Regions from separate parts of the Exiguobacterium sp. R-39 genome, predicted to be linked through region 3. Evidence: riboswitches for the same ligand, from Rfam matches in the RefSeq annotation. Region 3 holds a riboswitch; each other region holds the start of a gene.
What was found. A riboswitch is a leader RNA that binds a small molecule or an ion and turns the genes downstream of it on or off. The one in region 3 is predicted to bind S-adenosylmethionine.
Positions count from the first base shown of each region.

Region 1 (4,539 bases), 770 kb from region 3:
GATCGATGACTTTTTGAACCGACGCCGGAATCTCATCCTGCATGACGGAACGGACGAAGTTTTTTGCCGTCGCCGTTTGCGGATTCGAGAAGACGTCGAACACGGTACCCGATTCAATCAGCTTGCCGGCTTCGATGACGGCGACCCGGTCACAAATCTCACGGATGACACCCATCTCATGGGTAATCAGTAAGATCGTGATGCCGTATTCCTGATTGATTTGTTTCAGCAGGCGTAATATGTGTTGTGTCGTCTGCGGATCAAGCGCCGAGGTCGCTTCGTCACACAACAGGACGGACGGCTGGGTGGCAAGTGCCCGGGCAATCCCGACCCGTTGTTTCTGTCCGCCCGATAACTGATCCGGGTAATGATCGGCCTTATCCGCCAAGTCGACGAAATCCAGCAGTTCATTGACCCGCCGATGGACCTCGTCTTTTTTGACGCCCTTTAAGACAAGGGGTTTTGCGACGTTCGCAAAAACCGTATTCGAATCCAGCAGATTGAAGTGCTGAAAAATCATCCCGATGTGTTGTTTGGCTTCCCGTAACTGTTTCGCCGAGAGCGTCGTCAAATCTTGGCCATCGACCGTCACACTGCCCGATGTCGGCCGTTCAAGCAGGTTGACGCATCGTAATAAGGAACTTTTACCGGCTCCACTGAAACCGATGACACCGAAGATTTCTCCCTTTCGGATTTCGAGATCGACCCCGTTCAGCGCAGCAATCGATTGTTCCTTTGTTTCATAGATTTTTTTTACATTTTTGAATGTAATCACCACTTGTTCCCCCTTTAAAATACAAAAAAGGTCTCTTCTTAAGAAACAAGAAGAGACCTGGATCCGCACAATGGCAGAATCCACTCGACTCATCTCTCAGACAATTGTCTGATGGAATTGGCACAGTGCTCATAATGAGTCTGTTGCCGAGGTTTCGTAGGGCCAGTCCCTCCACCTCTCTGGATAAGTGTTGCGGTATGAAATTCGTATGTGTGTTGTTGCCGGTTGAACTTATGTCGTAAAACTAATTTTTACACTACAGAAAGATCTTTTAAAGGTCAACCATATTTTCAAAAATAAACCATATGACCCATATCGATTGTTGTCCCGGGACAAACTGGATCGTTGTCTGAATTTTGACGCCTGTTCAAGAGAGTTTGACAATTCATTTCCGCCAATGCTATCATCTTCTCAATGATTAATCCGACAATTCCTATACGATATATCAAGAGTGGACGAGAGACCTGGCTCTAGGACTCCACGGCAACCTGCTGTTATGCAAGGTGCTCCGACCAGCAAAGCGGTTGCTTTGGATGATACACACGAGAAACTCGTTTGCGTCCAAAGCCAAACGGGTTTTTATTTTTGAAATGGAGGACGAGATGATGAGTATGGTTTATCCTGTTATACCGGGTGCCGAAGCCTTTTCCTTAGGACGCGGATCCGTCGGCATTTTGCTCTGTCATGGTTTTAACGCAACGCCGCAAAGCGTTCGGGCTGTAGGAGAACAGTTCGCAGAACAAGGTTTCTCCGTCTATGCCCCTCGCCTGCACGGTCATGGGACCGATGTCCTGGAATTCGAAGCGACGACGGCAGATGACTGGAAACAGAGCTTGCGTGACGGCTTCGAACAGTTAGCCGGACGGTGCGAATCGATCTTCATCGTCGGACAATCGATGGGGGCGACACTTGCCCTGTCACTTGCCGCTGAAGGTCTCCCGATTGCAGGAATCATCACGATCAATGCCGCCTTGTCCGTCCCTGCTTACGAAGCCTTATCCTTCACCGATTGTCCGGTCTATCTGCCGGAAAGCACCCCTGATATCAAGCAGACCGCTTTTGAAATCATCTATGATCTTGTCCCCGCAGTTTGTGCTTCAGAACTGTTACGACTCATTGATGACACGCGACTACACTTAGCGACGATTCAAATTCCGACACTTATTTTATATTCTGCTGAGGATCACGTCGTCCCGCCGGCCTGTTCCGATTATTTGTACCGGACGATTGGGGCAACAGATAAACGCAGTTATTGTCTGCTCGACTCGTACCATGTCGCGACGCTTGACCATGATCAAAAGACGATTGTCCGTGAGACCTTACAATTCATCGAACAGTTCAGCCGGTTGACACGAACCGGTTGATAAAAAAAAGCGAACGATTCCCGGCCGTGAGGCCAAAGAATCGTTCGCTTTTTCAAATCGTCTATTCTCAATTTTGCTGTTGTTTTTTCCATTCCTGTAACGGTTGCGGTTTGCCCGGAACTTGATGACAATGACGGCAACGCGGTTCATAGGATTCAGACGCCCCGACGAGAATGATTGGATCATTGTAGTTTGCCGGCTTCCCGTCAATCAATCGTTGTGTCCGTGACGCCGGATCTCCGCATGACAGACAAATCGCCTGTAATTTCGTCACGAATTCCGCACGTGCCAGTAATTCAGGCATCTTGCCGAATGGCTCGGCCCGAAAATCCTGATCGAGTCCCGCACAAATAACGCGTTTGCCATCTTGAGCCAGTGCTTCGATGACTGCGACAATCTCATCGTCAAAAAATTGAACTTCGTCAATCGCGACGATTTGCGTCTCTTCCGCCACTGCTGCATAGACATCACGGCTCGTCGCCATCGGAATCGCAATGACCGAGTTACCGATATGCGACACGACATGCTCTTCATGATACCGGTCATCGATTGCCGGCTTGAACACTTGAACCGGTAACTTTCCATACTGTGCCCGTCTGACACGACGGATCAGTTCTTCTGACTTGCCGGAAAACATACTTCCGCAAATCACTTCAATCCAACCATATTGATTGATCACATGCATCATCGTAAACACCGTCCTCTAAATTAGTCACTTTAACGAGTATAGCCCGAATCTAAATTGAGAAAAAGGATTGACTTCTAAAAATCAAAAACCCTTGCCAAATTCGCCACTTTCTTCATCTTCTCATTTCAACTGGTATGTATTTCCTGTACACTGAAAGAGAAGTTTCTTTGAAGGAAGGTGACTCCGATTCATCACATATTACATGAAGTCCTCCATCAATATGGAGCGTTCGGACTCGCAATTCTTCTAGCCGGTGGAATCGTCGGTCTTCCGGTTCCAGACGAGACGTTACTCGTCATGTCAGGATTCTGGATGCATCATGGTGATTTGCCGCTCGTCGGGACAATTCTTGCTGCCTATGCCGGCAGTTGTATCGGAATGACAATCAGCTATGTGCTCGGTCTGAAACTTGGAATGCCGTTGCTCCATCGAATGGCTCCGAAGTTACGTATTTCTGAAAAACATATTTTCAAAGCAGAAGCCGGATTTTTACGTTACGGAAAAACGGTTTTAATCATCGGTTATTACATACCCGGTCTCCGGCAACTGTCCGCTTTTTTTGCCGGCGTCTCGAAAATGCCGTTCCGGATCTTCGTTACTTATGCCTATACCGGTGCTTTAATTTGGATCAGTGTCTTTTTAGGAGCAGGTTATTTCCTAGGTCGTCATTTTTCCTTCAGTCTTTTACTCGAACATTTTGCGAACAATCCGGATACACTTCCGTATCTGATTGGTGCTGCCGGTGGAATCGGTCTATCCTTCGTTTTAAAAACGTATCTGGCGTACCGTGCCAAGTTCTGTCTATACAAAAACAGCCTGCTCCAGTAATGGAGACAGGCTGTTTTTTAATACTGAAGTCGCAATTACTTGCGGCCGTATTTTTTGTTGAAGCGATCGACACGACCGTCTGCAGCGTTGAACTTTTGACGACCAGTGTAGAATGGGTGCGAGTCCGAAGACACATCCACACGGATGAGTGGGTACTCGTTTCCATCTTCCCAAGTGATTGTCTCGTTCGAAGAACGTGTAGAACCAGTCAAGAATTTGTACTCAGTAGTTGAGTCCATAAATACAACTTTGTTGTAGTTTGGGTGAATTCCTTGTTTCATGGTTGTTTTCTCTCCTTCCGCCCTGGTTCATTTGCTGAGCCAGAGTAAGTTACCTTCCTATACTAAACGATTTTTTCATGTCCCGCAATACCTATTTTCAAGTCGTTGTGTCGGTTTTCGTCACACGTGGTTTAACAGGTGCGCGCCGTACGGGTTTCTTCTTTTCTTTCTCCAGTTCGACAAAAAATTCTTCGTTATTTTTCGTGTCCCGAATCTTGCGTAAGAAGCTGTCGACGAACTCATTGGACTCGTTCATCGTCCGGCGGATCGTCCACAAGGCATCGAGCTGATCTTGCGGTAACAGCAACTCTTCTTTCCGTGTTCCGGATTTCCGGATATCGATGGCCGGGAAGATCCGGCGCTCGGATAATTTCCGGTCCAGATGCAGTTCCATATTGCCGGTTCCTTTAAACTCTTCATAGATGACATCATCCATCCGGGAACCGGTTTCGACGAGTGCCGTCGCAAGAATCGTCAGACTGCCACCGTGTTCGATATTCCGGGCGGCACCGAAAAAGCGTTTCGGTTTGTGGAAGGCTGCCGGGTCAATCCCTCCGGACAATGTCCGACCGCTTTGCGGAACAGTTAAGTTATAAGCCCGCG
Region 1 is NZ_CP187965.1:2,759,837-2,764,375, forward strand. Features, by position in the region: gene ACP26N_RS14335 (methionine ABC transporter ATP-binding protein) at 1-775, opposite strand, end outside; SAM riboswitch class I at 862-965, opposite strand; SAM riboswitch class I at 1,215-1,318, shown strand; gene ACP26N_RS14340 (alpha/beta hydrolase) at 1,381-2,139, shown strand; gene ACP26N_RS14345 (thymidine kinase) at 2,207-2,827, opposite strand; gene ACP26N_RS14350 (DedA family protein) at 3,005-3,655, shown strand; gene ACP26N_RS14355 (type B 50S ribosomal protein L31) at 3,691-3,936, opposite strand; gene rho (transcription termination factor Rho) at 4,034-4,539, opposite strand, start outside.
Region 1: another riboswitch for S-adenosylmethionine. It lies ahead of ACP26N_RS14340 (alpha/beta hydrolase); the one in region 3 lies ahead of mtnK (S-methyl-5-thioribose kinase).

Region 2 (4,539 bases), 510 kb from region 3:
GTTGACGACCGGAACCCCACTGATACCGGATGTGATAAAACGTTCTACTACCGTCCGGATCGTATCCTGTTCATTGACCGTAATGACGGTTTCTTTCATCGATTGATAAGCTTTCATCAGAATTCTCCTTCATCAGACGCTGTAATTAAAATAAGTTCATAACAACAAGTTTCAAGATACAATTAAATAACATTTATGATTGTATAATACAACTATAATCCTGTCAAGAAGCCTGCCTTTGATTGACAGAGGACAGCCCGTGCGTAATGATGAGGGCAATGAATGCTAATGAGAGGTGACAATATGTCGAATCAATCCCTGGAAACAATTGAACTGGAACTGGCGATTCTTATTCGTCGTTTAACGACGGCAACGGCCGATAATCGGAACCTGGACCGTGCTTCCTATTTACTCTTGCGCCAGTTATCCGACTCCGGTCAAGTCGGTGTCAAAACCCTTGCCCGTGAGTTGCAACTCGACGTCTCGACCGTCAGCCGACAAGCGGCTGCGCTCGATCAGAAAAAATTAGTCGAAAAAATAAAAGACCCGACAGACGGCCGGGCCTTCTTTTACAACATCACAGATTACGGTCAACAAGAGCTCGAAATTTACCGGACAGCCCGTTTAACGAGCATCGAACGGTTATTACATGACTGGCCGGATGAAGATGCCGAATCGTTCGGTCGGTTGCTGAAACAGTTCAACCAAGCGTTACGGGAACGGTGAGTTTCTGAAAATACGAAATATCAGTCTAAAAAGAGGACGGATGCAAAATTCCGCTCTCTTTTTTTGTCCTTATTAGACATGACTTCCGGTTAACCGATTGTCACCTTCTGTTGAATCCGCTCAATCTGCTCGGGTGTCGTACGGCAACATCCGCCGATCAACCGGGCACCTGCGGCATACCATTCCGGAGCAATGTCTTCGAAAGCCGTACACACTGCTTCACCGGACCAGGTCTTACTGACCGGATCATACTGCTCACCGGAATTCGGATAGACGATAATCGGTACATCGGTCAGTTGTTTTAATGTCGTGATGAACTCTGTCGCAATCGATGCCGGAAAACAGTTCGCGCCGATTGCCGCCAGTTGCGGGTGCTCCCCTAATGCCTTGATACACTCACTCAACGATGTTCCTTCACTGATGTGTGTTGCGTCACGCAGGGAAAAGGCAAGCCAGGCCGACTGATCCGGAAATTCTTCGAGCAGCCGGAACAGCACTTCGGCTTCCTGCAAGGAGGGAATCGTCTCAAATGCCAACACGTCCGCACCTGCCGCGATTAACGCTTCCAGACGAGGACGGTGGAAAGCTTCAAGTTGCGCATCGTCGACTCCGTAATGACCGATGTATTCGGATCCGTCCGAAAGATAGGCACCGTAAGGACCAATCGATCCCGCAATCAAAGCGTGATCCGCTGCCGGTCCGGTTTCCGCACGCGCCTGCTGTGCCAGATAGACCGTTTGTTTCATCAGTTCAATCGCTTCCTCTTCTTTAATCCCCCGGCTGCTGAAGCCGGCGACACTCGCTTGGTAGCTGGACGTGATGGCACAATCCGCCCCGATTTTAAAATAATCCGCATGGACGCGGTGAATCTGTTCCGGTTCTTCAAGCAGTACACGGGCCGACCAAAGCGGATCATCGAGATTTCTCCCATGGCGTTCAAGTTCCGTCGCCAGTGCTCCGTCCAATAAAATATAGGGTTTTTCTTTTAACAGTTGTTCAACTGGATTGTTGTTCTTTGACATCTTCCACACTCCGTTTCCATGATGTTTTTGTCAGATGATGAACGATGTAACAGACCGCGATAAACGGAACCCCGAAATAGAGGGCGACCCGTTGCGTCGGATCAAAGGCGATTCCGATCAATGAAGCCAAACACATTAAAAACGACAGAATCGGTACAAACGGATACCAGGGCGTCCGGTAAACCAAATCGTTTAGATCATGCCCCTCTTGCAGATAGCGCTTGCGGAACATGAACTGTGAGGCGCTGATACTCATCCAGACAACGACGACTGCCAGTCCCGAGATCGAGACAAGCGCAATGTAGACGGAACCCGGTGCATAGACGCTGGAGAACAGGGCAAGCAGACCACCGAGCATACTGAAGAGAACGGCACGTATCGGCACTCCGCTCGCATTTAATTTAGAAAAGTACGGCGTAATCATCCGTTGATCGGATAAAGACCAGAGCATCCGTGATGCGGCGTACAGACCCGAGTTCGCTGCTGACAAAATCGCGGTCAGGATGACGAAGTTCATGATGTCTGCTGCAAACGGAAGACCGATCCGTTCAAACACAGCAACGAATGGACTTTCAAGCACTCCTTTTGAATCATTTGGTAACAGAATCGCAAGAACAATGATCGTCCCGACAAAAAATAAGACGAGCCGGAAGACTGTTGTTCGAATGGCGAGAGGAACCGTCCGTTTCGGATCGACCGCCTCACCTGCTGCAATCCCGATTAACTCTGTTCCGGAATAGGCAAAGTTAACGGCAAGCATCGTCATCAAGATCGCGAACGCTCCGTTCGGAAACAGGCCCCCCTCCGTCAACGGAGCGAGAAGCGGTGCTTGTGAGCCGTCCGCAAGGGGCAAGAATCCGACGATTGCTGCTGTTCCTAAGACGATGAACACTAAAATCGTCAGCACCTTGACGGCAGAAAACCAAAATTCAACTTCCGCGAACAAGCGGACCGTCAAGACATTGATGCCTAAAATCATGACGACGAATAAAGCACTGAACAGCCAGACCGGAACATCCGGAAACCAGCGTTGCATCAATAAACCGGCTGCCGTAAATTCCGAACCGAGCGCGACCGTCCAAGTCAGCCAGTAAAGCCAGGCGACGGTATAGCCTGTTCCGGATCCAATATATTTCGTCGCGTAGCTGTGAAAGGCACCCGTCTCCGGCATATGTACCGCCAGCTCCCCTAGACAAAGCATTACCAGATAAACCGCCAGCGCTCCGACCAGGTAAGATAAAATCGTGCCGACCCGACCGGCCTGCTCGAGCGTATAGCCTGTACTTAAAAATAATCCGGTCCCGATGACACCTCCGAGTGACAACATGACGATATGCCGGGATTCCATTTTCCGCCGAAACGTTCCTTCTTTCATTGCTCCTCCACACTCCTCTTTTTCTCGTTAAACTAAAAAAAAACGCACCCACATGCATGGGTGCGTCGGTCGACAATCAAAGGAAGCTTATCGATCGGGTACAACACCCGCAGGAATTAGCACAGTATCTTTCGACCTGTTGCTGAGGCTTCAAAGGGCCAGTCCCTCCACCTCTCTGGATAAGAATGTAATTTTTCATAACAGTACCAACCCTGTTTTGAATTGTCAACACAATTCAGAATTTATCATGTAAAAAAAAACGCCTTACACCAAAACGGTATAAGACGTCTGTCGCTTATTTCTTCGCAAACAAATCAGCTGTCTTCAATGCCATGCGAACCGCTTTCCGGTTCAATGTGCCTTGTTGATGCTTCATTTCTTTTGTTTGACTGTTCAACTTGCCTTGAAGTGATTTGATTTTCTTATCTTTTTCAGCCATTTTCGCTTTATCGCGTTTTTGAGCTGCCACGATTTTTTGTTCTTCTGCTGGGAAGTATGATTCAAAACGTGAAACAGCTTCTTCGATACTGATTCCTGTGATCGGTTTAACGACCGGAAGCAACTCTGCTTTGGCCATTTCACGATCAAACGGAACGTTCTCCGGATAGTTCGTTTCTTTGTAGATGTGTTCTAGATCATTTGTATTCAGGAATTCCACGAAGTTATCAAAGTTACGTGCTTGAACACGTGTCGGACTTTGGAAGTCAGCCGACTCAATCACATCCGACAAGCGTGTGCTGTCTGTGATGTCATTTGCCCAAATGTGTGTCAATTGGTGATAATCCGTTAATTCGCGCATCCGTGCATCTTTCGGAATCAGAATACTTGGCGTTCCGGCAAGTGTTGCCGTGATGTTACCGTGAAGACGTGCTCCGAAGCTGAAGTCAGCTTCTTTCAAGAAGTCGATCCATGTCTGCGCGTTTAAGAAGAAGCGGACACGGTCGTTCATGTAAGTCGGATCCGACATCTTGACCGGATAGTTCGTGACGGATAAGTCAGCAATCGGATGTGTTCCTGTGTACGTCAAACGCAACTCTTTCATCCATTGCGGGATGAAGTAGTGGTTCGGGTACTCTTCCATTCCGCGTGTGATGAAGTTAAGGACGTTTTGCGGTGCAAGACGTGACGAGTTGACACCGATCATTGAATCTTTTGTGATATTCGTTTCACGAATTTTCAAATCACGACCAAACGCATACATCGATGGGCAACCGATGACTTTGTGATCGATTCCTTCGCGGAAACCAAGACGCGTCAAATATTTTGATGTGATTTCGCCGCGAAGTCCAAGCATGCTTGAGCGCTCAAGAACTGCGCTGACAAACGCTTTAACGTCTTCATCAAATGAGAAACCGTCGTTTAAATTCGCTTCAAACGGTGCGCGTAAACCGACACCGATGACGACGACCGGAATCT
Region 2 is NZ_CP187965.1:3,019,500-3,024,038, forward strand. Features, by position in the region: gene ACP26N_RS15745 (CBS domain-containing protein) at 1-117, opposite strand, end outside; gene ACP26N_RS15750 (MarR family winged helix-turn-helix transcriptional regulator) at 304-726, shown strand; gene mmuM (homocysteine S-methyltransferase) at 816-1,748, opposite strand; gene ACP26N_RS15760 (amino acid permease) at 1,723-3,123, opposite strand; SAM riboswitch class I at 3,208-3,309, opposite strand; gene ACP26N_RS15765 (polysaccharide pyruvyl transferase family protein) at 3,419-4,539, opposite strand, start outside.
Region 2: another riboswitch for S-adenosylmethionine. It lies ahead of ACP26N_RS15760 (amino acid permease); the one in region 3 lies ahead of mtnK (S-methyl-5-thioribose kinase).

Region 3 (4,539 bases):
ATTTTATTCGCGGTATCCCCGTTTCGGGTAATCCGGTCGGCACCGACGATGATGGCGGTGATGTTTTTTTCTTTGATGGTATGGGCGACCATATTATCGGTAATCAAGGTCACGTCAATACCGGCCCGTTGCAGTTCCCATGTCGTCAGACGCGCTCCCTGCAGTAACGGCCGCGTTTCCGATGCATAAACGGAGAGCAGAATTTCCTGTTCTTTCGCGAGATAAAACGGGGCGAGTGCCGTCCCGTAAGCCGCTGTCGCAATCGATCCGGCATTACAAATCGTCAGAACCCGGTCACCGGACTCAAATAATTCCAATGCGTGGATCCCGATTTGCCGGGATGTCTTGGCATCCGTTTCATACAGTTCGAGCGCCTTTTGTTCCAACCGTTTTGGTAACTCGGCAAGCGCCGTACTCGAGACAATAATTTGATTCAGCTCATCAAGCACGTTCCGCAAATTGACCGCCGTCGGCCGGGTTGCGAGCAATTGGGCCGACACCGTCAACAGTTCTTGTTTCGCTTCAGAAAGTGACCCTGTCGTCCGGCGGAATGCTTCCTGCACAAGGATGAAGCCGCCGAACAGGCTGATGGCCGGGGCACCGCGGACACGTAATTGTTTGATGGCGTCAATCGCTTGCGCCAAGTCATGGATAACCTCGTATCGTTCTTCTTCCGGGAGCCGGGTCTGATCCAAAATCGTCACCGTCCCGTTGTCATAGATGATGCTTTGGACGAATTGGCTCATCGGCTGAGTTCCTCCGTCAAATCGAAGTTCCGTAAATCGGTGAACGTCTTGCATTCGGTCCGGCGTTTGATCAATGCCACTCCAAGACGTAACGCATGACGTTTCCGCTCAAGTCGTTCCCCCGCGTCCGTGATGTTCTCGAGGTCCGCAACCGGTGCCAATCCAATCGTCCGCCGAATCAACTCACAACCGGCAAAGCCCAGTGCGTCCTGTAAAATCGTACTGAGGACATCGTCGACAAGTCCGCCCGCCGAACGGAACGGCTCTACCGCTTCGCGTTCCCATAATGCTTTGAACGTCGACGCAAAGGTCAGCCAAAACGTATCGATATCCTTCACCCGTCCATCCCGTAACTCGGCATAGTTTGGATACGCGGCAAAGCAGAGATGGGCGATGAATTGTCCGACATCAAAACCAAACGGTCCGTAAAAGGCGAACTCGGGATCGATGACTTTCGTTTCATCGGCTGAAGCAAAAATACTTCCGGTATGTAAGTCACCGTGCAATAATGCATCACCTTTTGTGATGAACAGTGTTTCCAGTTTCGCGACTTCGCGTTTCAGTTCTGCATCCTGCCATAACCGAACCGCTTCCGCTTCGAGGCCTGCTTCAATCGCATTCGTTTCCGCATCATAAAACGGGTCTGTGAAGATCAATTTTTCCGTGATATCACAGAGATCCGGATTGTAGTAGTTCCGCGCCACTTGTTTTTTCGCGACCGGTCCAAGCGCAAAATCCGACGTATAAAACAGTGTCCGCGCCAGGTACGAACCGATGTGTTCCGCGAGTAACGGATACTTTTCCCCTTCGAGCAAGCCGGTCCGGGCGATCGTCAAATGCGACAAATCCTCCATCACCGTAAACGCTTCTTCCTTGCTCGCATGGTAGACGTGCGGAACGAAAGGAACAGCGACTTTTGCGAATTCTTTTAAGGCCGATTGTTCAATCCAGGCCCGTTCGAGCGACAGCGGCCAGCTTTCCCCGACGACTTTCGCATATGGCAACGCCTGCTTTAAAATCAGCCGTTTTTCTCCTTCCTGAATCCGGAAAACGAGATTTAAATTCCCGTCCCCGATCTCTTCTGCCGTCACCGGTTCATTGCCGATTAATCCGAGTGTCCGGACCCGTTCAATCGCGTCCTGTACTGTAAATGCTTGGTATCCCATTCTGGTTTCCTCCTTGTTGATCACACGAAAAAACGCCTCTTTTCGTCAAAGAAAAGAGGCGCGGCAGAATACTCCGTCCTCTTATCTCTCAGACGAATGTCTGTTGGATGTAGCACCGTGCCGGATGGTCGGTTGCTGCGGCGTCTTCGGGCCAATTCCCTCTGCCAACTCACGATAAGAGTCATATGTAGTTGTCATGTGATTTGATGTTGATTTGAATACTACGTGCGTTGCTGGCCGTCTGTCAATTCCAATTTTTAGTGAAACGGATTCAAAAACGGAACCGTCTATAGAAGAAGTATTTTCAAAAAAATAAATTTTCAAAATATAGTTTGACAAGTGATGGATCTCATGTAAAAATTGCAATTAGATTTCACAATTTCATCCAATTCTTATCAAGAGCAGACGGAGGGACGAGCCCTACGATGTCGCAGCAACCGACCACTTGGCACGGTGCTAATTCTTGCAGCTAATACGCTGACAGATAAGAGTCCACGCGCAATTTTTCATGGTCTCTTGTCATTGACGAGGGACCATTTTTGTATTTTTCAATAAGGGAGAGACGATTCATATGGCGTACATTACCGCAACATACCAACTCGGAACGACTGATCAGTTGCCGAAACGGGCAGAGCAAATCGCGCTCGGTCTGACGGTCGGTTCATGGACCGATTTAAATCACTTGGAACAACAACAACTGGAATCCTTTAAAGGACAGGTCGTCCATACAGAAGAACATGACGGCAAAGGTTACATTACGATCCGTTATCCGGAACACAACGTCTCACGGGACTTTTCCGCTATCTTAACGACGGTCTTCGGTAAACTGTCGCTCGATGGACAAATCAAGTTAACCGACTTACAGCTTCCCTCGTCATTCACGAACGACTTTCCCGGTGCCAAATTCGGGATTGAAGGAGTCCGTCAATTGATTCAGGTCCATGACCGTCCCCTGTTGATGAGCATATTTAAAGGAGTCATCGGACGGGACCTCGTCTTTTTACAGGAACAACTCGAAGCACAGCTCGCGGGCGGCATCGATCTCGTTAAAGATGATGAGATTCTATACGACAATCCGTTGACGCCGGCACTCGACCGGGCACGGATCGGACGGGAAGTCCTCGACGCCCATTATGAACGCACCGGCAAACGGGCGCTTTATGCAATTACGTTAAGCGGTCCCGTCTTCGGCTTGAAGGAACAGGCAAAACGCCTGATTGAAGCAGGTGCCACGGCCTTCCTGCTCAACACGTTTACATACGGACTCGATGTCCTGCGCGAGTTGGCTGCCGATGCGGACATTTCCGTCCCGATTTTTAATCACCCGGCCTTAAGCGGTGCCTTGATCGCAAGTCCTGAATACGGTATTTCGGCTCCTGTTCTGCTTGGAACGTTACCCCGACTGGCCGGTGCTGACTTGACATTGTTCCCGTCTCCCTATGGTAACGTTGCACTCGCCAAAGATTTGGCCCGCGGGATCGCCGTTGAAGCGACGCGAATCGGAGAAACGAAGACGATTCTGCCGGTTCCGTCCGCCGGCATCCATCCCGGCCTCGTCGCTCAGCTCGTCCGTGATTTCGGTACCGATTCGGTCATCAATGCCGGAGGCGGCGTTCACGGTCATCCGCAAGGGGCAGCGGCCGGTGTCCTTGCATTTCGTCAGGCGCTCGACGCCGCACTGACCGGAGAATCGCTGACAAGTGCCGCAACGCGGCAGGAAGAATTACGGGTCGCCCTTGACGCCTGGGGGATCACGAAATGACGACTCGGATTTTATGTGACTTCGACGGCACGGTGACGGAACACGACAACATCATCGCCTTGATGAAAGAGTTTGCCCCGCAAGAAGCATTTGAACCATTAAAAAAAGGTGTGCTCGACCGGTCGCTGTCGATCCGGTCCGGGGTTGGACAGATGTTCCGATTGTTGCCCTCAGATCGAAAACAGGAGTATATCGATTTTTTGATTAATCGGGCAGTCATCCGTCCCGGCTTCGACACCTTACTCGCCTTTGCCAAATCAAACGGAATCGACTTTGCGATTGTCAGCGGCGGAATTGACTTTTTTGTCCAACCGATTCTTGCCTGTTTACTGACAGATGAAACGATTTACTGCAACGGCAGTGACTTCAGTGAAGAGACGGTCCGGATTGAATGGCCACACGCTTGCGATGCGGCATGCAACAATCAATGCGGCTGTTGTAAAACGTCAATCGCCCGGAAGTTGAAGCAGGACGGCGATACGATCATCGCAATCGGCGATTCCGTGACGGATTTTGAACTGGCGAAAAAGGCTGATCACGTCTATGCCCGGGATTATCTGATAACACTCTGTGAACAGCACGGTATTCCCTATACGCCGTTTGAAACGTTTTATGACATCGTCAAACACTTACAGACCACGGGGGTGCATGCATGACATTCTTGAAACGATACGAAGAACTCCGCGCTATCAAGCAGGAGTTCGCCGCACGCGACTGGTTTCCCGGCACGAGCGGTAACCTCGCCATTCGAACGAACAGCAGTCCGACGGAATTTCTTGTGACGGCAAGCGGCAAAGATAAACGCCAGGACACGCCAGACGATTTCGTCCATGTTGACGCGACCGGTCAATTGATCGGCGAACAA
Region 3 is NZ_CP187965.1:439,672-444,210, reverse strand. Features, by position in the region: gene mtnA (S-methyl-5-thioribose-1-phosphate isomerase) at 1-746, opposite strand, end outside; gene mtnK (S-methyl-5-thioribose kinase) at 743-1,912, opposite strand; SAM riboswitch class I at 1,991-2,093, opposite strand; SAM riboswitch class I at 2,302-2,403, shown strand; gene ACP26N_RS02380 (2,3-diketo-5-methylthiopentyl-1-phosphate enolase) at 2,484-3,674, shown strand; gene ACP26N_RS02375 (2-hydroxy-3-keto-5-methylthiopentenyl-1-phosphate phosphatase) at 3,671-4,330, shown strand; gene ACP26N_RS02370 (methylthioribulose 1-phosphate dehydratase) at 4,327-4,539, shown strand, end outside.

Region 4 (4,539 bases), 1.2 Mb from region 3:
GTTCATGACCGAGAAAATTGATTTTTTAATTTCTCCGGCGTACTCTGTACCACCGATCAAGACAATACGGTGTTCGAAAGACATCGCGATGAATGTCTCCGAGTTTGTCCCGTCGACCGCCGGATCCGCTTTAAAATGTGGTGCGTAGACGACCGTAAATGGTTCAAAGGCCGCAACCGTAGGATATTCGCGTAAGAATAGCTGTTTCGCAAACAAATTATGCCAAGCATATTCGGTTACGACGCGCACTGGAAGGGTGAAATGCGTATCGGCACCAGCAGCAGCTTCTGTGTAGTAAAGTTGATCTGCTTCGTTCATATAACGAAGAACTTTTTGTAACAGTTGCTCGAATTTGTCCGATTCCATTGGTTGATTGACATGACCCCAATCGATATGCATCTCACACGATTGATCACGGACGATGAACTTGTCTTTCGGTGAACGACCTGTAAATTTCCCCGTTTCTACAGACAAAGCACCATTTTCTGCAAGAACTCCTTCTTTGTTGCGAATCGCATGTTCGACTAGTTCAGCAACTGACAGTTGTTTGAACACATGCTCCTTCTTGAGTAGCTCTTCGATATTCAGGACCGTCATCGGCATCCTGACCCCACCTTTCCCCTACGTTGGTTTTAGCTCTACTATTAGTATGACACATTTATTATATATGACATACTAATGACAGGGCAATCATTTTCCTGCGCTGATTTCTATTTATCTGGAAACGCTTTCAGCATTAACAGTTTAACATCTCTTCCGAAATTTTTCGACTAGAAATTAAAACGTTGCTTGACAGAGTGAGCACAAGTTTATATCATGTAATTCGTAACGGATACTCTTATTCTGAGCAGGTGGAGGGAACAAGGCCCGAAGAAACCCGGCAACCGTCTTATATTAATTTCATCATTAATGTAGGAAAAGGTGCTCTCCTGAAGCGAAGTAAACACTTCGAACGATAAGAGGGTAAAGGAAGAACGCACAACCTTTCCCTGACCATTTTTGGACATGGAAAGGTTTTTTTCATTTTACCGTCCCACTCAACTAGGGGAAATGAGTACACCGTCAAATTCTTTTTTGGGAGGGTCAAACATGACAAACCTTAATCGCCGACTATTTACGTCGGAATCAGTAACTGAAGGTCACCCGGATAAAATCTGTGACCAGATTTCGGATTCAATTTTGGATGCAATTCTTGCAGCCGATCCAAACGCACGTGTTGCGGCAGAAACTTCTGTCACGACAGGACTCGTATTAGTAGCTGGAGAAATCACGACATCAACTTACGTGGATATCCCGAAAGTCGTTCGTGAAACTATTCGTGAAATCGGCTATACACGCGCTAAATACGGTTTCGATGCAGACACTTGTGCTGTATTGACATCAATCGATGAGCAGTCAGCAGACATCGCTCTCGGTGTGGACCAAGCGCTTGAAGCACGCGAAGGAAACATGTCCGATGAAGAAATCGATGCGATCGGAGCAGGAGACCAAGGTCTGATGTTCGGTTATGCAACGAAAGAAACACCGGAACTCATGCCACTTCCAATCTCGCTTTCACACAAACTGGCTCGTCGTTTGGCAGAGGTCCGCAAAACGGGGCAACTCGATTACCTCCGTCCGGATGGTAAAACGCAAGTTACGGTTGAATACAACGAGAACAATGAACCTGTTCGCGTCGATACAATCGTCATCTCGACACAACATGCAGAAGAAGTGACGCTTGAGCAAATTCAAGCTGATCTGAAAGAACATGTCATCGCACCGGTCATCCCGGCAGAGTACATCGATGCAGACACAAAATTCTTCATCAACCCGACTGGTCGTTTCGTCATCGGCGGACCACAAGGAGATGCAGGGTTGACAGGTCGTAAAATCATCGTTGATACGTATGGCGGATATGCACGTCACGGCGGTGGAGCGTTCTCTGGTAAAGATCCAACGAAAGTCGACCGTTCAGCTGCTTACGCAGCACGTTATGTCGCGAAAAACCTGGTTGCATCTGGTCTTGCGGACAAAGCAGAAGTTCAACTTGCTTACGCAATCGGTGTGGCGCACCCGGTTTCAATCGCAGTCGATACGTTCGGTACAGGAAAACTTCCTGAAGCGCAACTCGTTGAATTAATCGCAGAAAACTTTGATCTCCGTCCTGCAGGGATCATCAAGATGCTTGATCTCCGCCGTCCGATTTATCGTCAGACAGCAGCTTATGGTCACTTCGGTCGTACAGACATCGAATTACCATGGGAGCAAACAGATAAAGCCGCTACTCTTGAAGAGCAGGCAAAACGTTTCGCATAATCCTGAGTTCAGAAACTCCCTTTTAAGGGTGTTTCTGAACTTTTTTTGTTTCTCCGGAACTTTGCAGGGAAACGACTGAAATTTCTAGAAAAGGGTAAAAGAACATGAGCCTGTAAAAGGAAAAGGGGGATTTCGGTATGGAGATACGCGAAGCAGTTCCGGCTGATGCAGCACGCATTCATGATATTGCGCTCACGTCCTGGATGGACACATATGAGGAAATCTATTCAGAGCGTTCGAAAGCCCATTTCGTACAAGAAGCGTACCCGCAGGAAGAAGTGGTCCGAGCAATCCGGACAGCGGAAGAAGCACGTGGAGAATACTTCAATGTCGGACTGATCGACGGGGAAATCGTCGGTTTTATCCACGCCATCGATGTGGATGGAACGTGGGAAATCGTCCGGCTGTATGTCTTGCCGAAATACCAGCAAAACGGAATCGGACGCCGGCTGATCCGCGAACTGGAATTGCAAGGGGCGTCTCCGATTGAAGTGTATGTTGAATCCCGAAACTATAAAGCCCGTCACTTTTTGACTTCATACGGATTTAAGGAAATCAGCGAGACGACAGAGGAAGTCTTCGGACAGGTGGAACCTGTGACGCGACTACAACGTATATATTAAAGAAACGGAATCCGACTTAAGGCGGTTTGGCTGAAGTCGGATTTGTTGCATACTAAACAGATATCGAATGAAGAGGTGAGTTTGTGGTAGAACAACCAACCGGAGTGATCGTTCTTGTATATCCACTCCAATTACGTGCCCGGCCAAGTGAAGCACTGATTCGTGTCTTAGAGCACGAATATGAGGTCCTCTTGGTCGACGCACCCCGTCGTGTATCGTTTGAAGAACATCAACAGTTATTAAAAGAAGCACTACGCGAAGCCGGTAAGCGGAAATTACCGATTCATATCATTGCCTGCAGTATGGGAGCGCTTGTCGTCAACCGACTGCTTCAAGAATATGAGTTGCCGATGGCGAGCCTGACGTTTATCTCGCCGTTATTTGATTGGCACAATTCCAAGCAATTGGGAGGCGTCAAACAAGTCTTCGCGAGTGCCTTCGACCGGTTCCGTCCGGATGCTCCGCTTGGGACATTACCGTTCGGACAAAATAATGAGGATGCTGCTCGTCTCGGTGAACTGACGTACGCTGAATATCGTGAGATTGAAGAAGAAATTGTCATCCATGATGAAGAACGTAAGAAACTGCCGCGGGTCCAACTCGCTTGTTTTTATGCGCCGGACGATCAGTTTGCTGACGTCAAGTTGACGCTTGAGGTATGCCGGAAAATGGGTGGGGACCAGATTTATCTGCAACGTCTGCACGGGTTCCCGCACTTCAGTTTCGAACGCTTGAACACACGGTTTGCTGAAAAGTTGTTGCTGTTCCTGAAATTAGTGGAAGATTAATATGTTTTAAAAAGAGGGGTGCCGTCGCATACGACGGCACTCCTCTGTTGTTTAATCGAGTATTTGTTTTTTTAATTTTTTTTCAATCGCAACGATGAACGGCGGATTATTTTGCTGATTCAAGAAACGGTACTGCAAGACGGCATAATCCTGCTGGGGGAGGGATGAAACATGCTCCAGCACTGCATCACGTTCGCGGCGTCCTTCCAAGTGACCGTGATAAATCACGAGGACAACCAGACCACCGGGGACGAGGACCGGAAGAAGGGCCCGGAGTGCCTCTAGCGTTTCTTCTCCTGTCGTCGTGACGGATTTATCGCTTCCCGGTAAGTAACCAAGATTAAAGACTCCGGCACGAATCGGACGTTGTTCAGCAAATAACCGAGCGCCGACATGGATATGACTTTCGTGATACAAATCGACCCAATCGAAGACGTGAGCCGCCTGCAACCGACGGGTCGTTTCTTCGATTGCCTGCTCCTGGACATCAAAAGCGATGACCCGTCCGCCCGGTCCGACCTGTTCAGCAAGGAAATGCGTATCATGACCGTTCCCCGCAGTCATATCGACGACGCAATCCCCTTCATGGATGACTGATTCCAACAATTCTTTGGCATAAGGTAACACACGTGCAAGTGACATGGCAAAAACTCCTCTTTTTGATTGATATGCTCTATTTTTTTCTAAGTACCCGCAAAATCGACCCTTTAGTTAATTGTATCATTTTTCCGATTGTTCGTTTAAATCGAAGTTCCTTGACAGACGACAGAATAATTTCGTAAAGTGGCAAGGTTGGAAACTACATTGGAGGATACTTACCATGCCGAAAT
Region 4 is NZ_CP187965.1:2,328,293-2,332,831, reverse strand. Features, by position in the region: gene pckA (phosphoenolpyruvate carboxykinase (ATP)) at 1-603, opposite strand, end outside; SAM riboswitch class I at 836-962, shown strand; gene metK (methionine adenosyltransferase) at 1,090-2,298, shown strand; gene ACP26N_RS12245 (GNAT family N-acetyltransferase) at 2,436-2,921, shown strand; gene ACP26N_RS12240 (serine aminopeptidase domain-containing protein) at 3,005-3,709, shown strand; gene ACP26N_RS12235 (class I SAM-dependent methyltransferase) at 3,761-4,351, opposite strand; gene ACP26N_RS12230 (MDR family MFS transporter) at 4,530-4,539, shown strand, end outside.
Region 4: another riboswitch for S-adenosylmethionine. It lies ahead of metK (methionine adenosyltransferase); the one in region 3 lies ahead of mtnK (S-methyl-5-thioribose kinase).